DNA from 2 places in the Pseudomonas sp. PVC-5-1 genome. Region 1 is predicted to be linked to the other one. Evidence: riboswitches for the same ligand, from Rfam matches in the RefSeq annotation. Region 1 holds a riboswitch; the other holds the start of a gene.
What was found. A riboswitch is a leader RNA that binds a small molecule or an ion and turns the genes downstream of it on or off. The one in region 1 is predicted to bind thiamine pyrophosphate.
Positions count from the first base shown of each region.

Region 2: linked by a shared signal. The riboswitch ahead of thiC (phosphomethylpyrimidine synthase ThiC) and the one ahead of AC2T3R_RS13320 (TenA family protein) in region 1 are both predicted to bind thiamine pyrophosphate.

Region 1 is NZ_CM172024.1:2,909,507-2,911,703, forward strand. Features, by position in the region: gene tenA (thiaminase II) at 1-309, opposite strand, end outside; gene AC2T3R_RS13320 (TenA family protein) at 306-953, opposite strand; TPP riboswitch at 1,034-1,148, opposite strand; gene AC2T3R_RS13325 (Ig-like domain-containing protein) at 1,374-2,197, shown strand, end outside.
Region 2 is NZ_CM172024.1:5,178,182-5,180,378, forward strand. Features, by position in the region: gene thiC (phosphomethylpyrimidine synthase ThiC) at 1-1,019, opposite strand, end outside; TPP riboswitch at 1,173-1,279, opposite strand; gene AC2T3R_RS23720 (TolC family outer membrane protein) at 1,440-2,197, shown strand, end outside.

The DNA.
Region 1 (2,197 bases):
GGCCTCGATATCAGCCTGGGTCAGGCCCCAGCGCGCGCACAGGCGCAAGTGCAGCTCGGTTTCATCCAGAATCGCCGCCAGCCCGGCCTGCGCGGCGCGGATGTCGGCCGGGCGACGGCTCTTGTAGGCGGCCAGTGCCCAGGCGCGGGCGAACTGGATGAGGAACAGGTAATCCTGTACCAGGTAGGTGCGGAAGGCGGCTTCGCTCAACGCACCCTCGCCCATCTGGCGCACGAATTCGTGGTCGACGTAGCTGTTCCACTGCGGCGTGGCGGCAGCCTTGAGGCGGTCGAAGATATCCATGCTCATTTGTCCTCCGGGTAGACAGCATCGAAGAAGGCCAGCTCCAGCGCCACGGTGCGCTGGTAGAAGTCACCCGCCAGCACGGCGTCCTGCGGGCCGACGCGGTCGAGTTCGGCTTGCAGGAAGGCAACGAAGTCCTGGAATGCCGGGTTGTCGTGCAGGGTGATCCATTCAGCGTGGACGAAGTTGTCCGGCATCGGCTTTGGCGCCTTCAACGCCCAGTCCAGGTACAGGCCTTCGGCGACGTTGAGCACCGCCAGCGCGGCCGCATAGGATCGGGTGGCCGCCGCTTCGCGCATGATCGCCTTGAAGCCTGCGGTCGGGACGGTGTCGGCTGGTTCGCTGCGTTGTGCGGGGCTTACCCCCAAGGCCTCGAAGGCACGCAGGAAGTAGGTGTTCTCGTCACTGGAGATCATCCCGGCAAAGCGCCCGAAGCGCAGGCGCGCCTCGAAGGTGTCGGCGGTGGCGATGGCCGCGCCCAGCAGGGTCAGGAAGCTGTCGAGGAAGCGGTGGTCCTGCACCAGGTAGTCGACCATGATCGGGTCCGGCAGGCTGCCGTCGCACAATTGGGTGACGAAGCGGTGGCCAACGGCCGCCGACCAGGTCGGCTCGCTGCGGCGGCGCAGGGACTGGCTGAAGCGTTCGGTCATGTTGCTGTCCTTGATGGGGGGTGACAGCGAGACCGCGATGGTTGGCATGGACGGGCCTCGCAGTGAGGCCGGCAAAAAGGCAGGTTTCAAGTCCCAATCCCTTCGCCGGCATGATCCGGATCAGGTTCGAAGGGTCACCGCGCTGCAGCATCCAGCGGTTTCTCAGCCCGGTGCCGGGCTCCCCTTGGTGGCGCTCAGGTATACCCCAGGGCGCCGCGGCTGTCACCACCCAATCTGTGGGCAATGGGTGACCCACTAGTGGGGGCCCTCACCCATTTTTGACGCCGTGGCATTTAGCGCGCATCAGGCGCCACAAGGATTTGTTTAGAAACATATTCCTCGTATTTGGGTTGGCACACCCGTTGCTCCAGCCCCAGAAACGGGCAAAAAGCCATGATGTCGCAAACGAGGCGCAAGGCAATGAAAACACCTGCCGTGATCCACCCTGCCAGGCATGCATTCCAGCTGTCCACCGTCGCTACGCTGATGCTCGGCCTTGGGCTGGTCACGGCAACAGCGGCGCCCATGGACGACAACAGCATGCCCCCGCCGACCGACCCGTCGGCCTACACTGATCAGCCGGCTGACCCGACCCAGGCGTTGCTGGACCTGTACAGCATGCCAGAGGCGAATCGGGGCTCACTCGAACTGACCGATGGCGTGTACGGTGACCGCAACACGGTAAGCGCAAACAACGTGCTACCGCCGGCCCTGCAAACCGGGAAAAAGTACCCCACCAACGGCAAGCCAAGCCCGCTGTTCGGCGCGTTGCCGTTTACCCAGCAATTACTGCTGTTCGAGGAATTCGGCACGGAAAGGCTCGACCCCACGTTGCCGCCGCCCACTCTGACCTTCCCGGTGCCGACCCTGGGCGCGGCACCGGCGCAGGACCCCAACGTGGTGGCCCGCAGCGGCCCCAGCGGTACAGCCCTGGAAGCCTTCCTCAAACAGCCGGGCCTGTACCCCTTCCCGACCCAGTATTCCAACGTGCTCGACCGCAACCCATGGAAGGCGCAGATCGAGATGTTCCTCAACCGCCAACCGGTCGGTTCGCCTGCGGAAGGCCGGCCACCAGGAAAAGGCTGGTCGCACCAGCGCTGGAACGAGTTCTACCCGCAGGCGGGGTTCAAGACCGCCCAGGCCGGTGCGCGCATCAACCTCGGCCTGCGTGACCGCAAGCAACTGCACAACTATGCAGTTGGCGAGTTCGCCCCGGGCGGCCTGTACTACCAGACTTCCGATAT
Region 2 (2,197 bases), 2.3 Mb from region 1:
CGCTTGGCAGTCAGCGGCACATAACGCAGCAGTACGCCGGCATGGATGGTGAAGTAGTCCACGCCCTGCTCGGCCTGCTCGATCAGGGTGTCGCGGAACAGCTCCCAGGTCAGGTCCTCGGCCACGCCGTTGACTTTTTCCAGGGCCTGGTAGATCGGTACGGTACCAATCGGCACCGGCGAGTTGCGGATGATCCACTCACGGGTTTCGTGAATGTGCTTGCCGGTGGACAGGTCCATGACCGTGTCCGAACCCCAGCGGATGCCCCAGGTCAGCTTGGCCACTTCTTCCTCGATCGAGGAACCCAGCGCGCTATTGCCGATGTTGCCGTTGATCTTCACCAGGAAGTTGCGGCCGATGATCATCGGTTCCACTTCCGGGTGGTTGATGTTGGCAGGGATGATCGCGCGGCCACGGGCAATTTCCTGGCGGACGAACTCAGGGGTGATTTCTTTCGGGATGTTGGCCCCGAAGCTGTGGCCGGCGTGCTGCTCGTCGAGCAGACCAGCGGCACGTGCCTCTTGCAGCTTCATGTTTTCGCGGATGGCCACGTACTCCATCTCGGCAGTGATGATGCCTTGGCGGGCATAGTGCATCTGCGAGACGTTGGCACCAGCCTTGGCACGGCGCGGGTTGCGCACGTGGGCGAAACGCAGCTTGGCCAGTTCGGCATCGTTCAGGCGCTGCTGGCCGAAGTCGGAGCTCAGGCCGGCCAGGCGCTCGGTGTCACCGCGTGCCTCGATCCACGCCGAACGCACATCGGCCAGGCCCTTGCGCACGTCGATGACAACGTTGGGGTCGGTGTACGGGCCGGAAGTATCGTAGACCAGCACCGGGGCATTGGACTCGCCACCGAAATCGGTCGGGGTGTCGTCCAGGCTGATTTCACGCATGGGCACGCGGATGTCCGGGCGCGAACCTTCGACATACACCTTGCGCGAACGCGGGAATGGTTGCACGGACTGCTGATCGACTTGTGCCGATTCGCTGAGGTTGATCGCTTTTTCTTGTTTGGTCATCACAGGCTCTCCAGACGGCTTCCTAGCAGTGGAATGTCGGGGTGAACCTGAAAGGCGCGGACGCACCCTTGATGGGTGCAGTGCCGGATTTGGGGTGCCTGAAGCTGCATGCAGCTGTGACATTCCCGGACCTGGCACAAGAGGCTCCCCGGGAAGGCGAGCAATCTTGTTCCCTACGCAGGCGCTAACCTGATCAGGTTCAACGGGATCCGCAACTTTGCGATCTCAGCCTTTGCTTCAAGGCACCCCGACAAGAACATGCGCAGTCTAGACTGGAGTGGTCGGCAAAGCCAAGCAGGTAAATGCGCGGATGATGAAAGGCACCCCGAGCGATTGTTGCCGGGTGCGCATGGCACTACACTGGCCCGTCGCTCGATACTCAACAGTTCAGTAATTAAATTTCGTACAAGGATTGCCTCTATGCTGCGCAAACTCTCACTGGCAATAGCCGTGTCTTGTGCGTCCAACGGAGTGGTCTGGGCAGCGGACGTGCCCACTACAGTGAAAACCGACCTGGTCAGCGTCTATCAGGAAGCGGTCGACAACAACGCTGACCTGGCTGCGGCCCGCGCCGATTACGGCGCCCGCCGCGAAGTGGTACCGCAGGCTCGCGCCGGGTTGCTGCCTAACCTGTCGGCCGGTGCCGAAATGCTGAACACCCGCACCAAGCTGGACGAACCATCGGCCACCAGCAACCGCAGCGGCAACACCTGGAGCGCAACCCTGGCGCAACCTATATTCCGCGCTGATCGCTGGTTCCAGTTGCAGGCAGCCGAAGCGGTCAACGAACAGGCGGCGCTGGAGCTGTCGGCGACCGAGCAGAACCTGATCCTGCAAACCGCGCAGAATTACTTCGCCGTGCTCCGTGCCCAGGACAACCTGGCCGCGACCAAGGCCGAGGAAGCGGCCTTCAAGCGCCAGCTGGACCAGTCCAACGAACGATTCGACGTCGGCCTCTCCGACAAGACCGACGTGCTGCAATCCCAGGCCAGCTACGATACAGCGCGGGCCAACCGAATCATTGCCGAGCGCCAGGTACAGGATGCCTTCGAGGCCCTGGTGACCCTGACCAACCGGGAATACACATCGATTCAAGGCGTGGTCCATACCTTGCCAGTGCAGGTGCCTACGCCCAACGACGCCAAGGCCTGGGTCGAAACCGCCGGGCGCCAGAACCT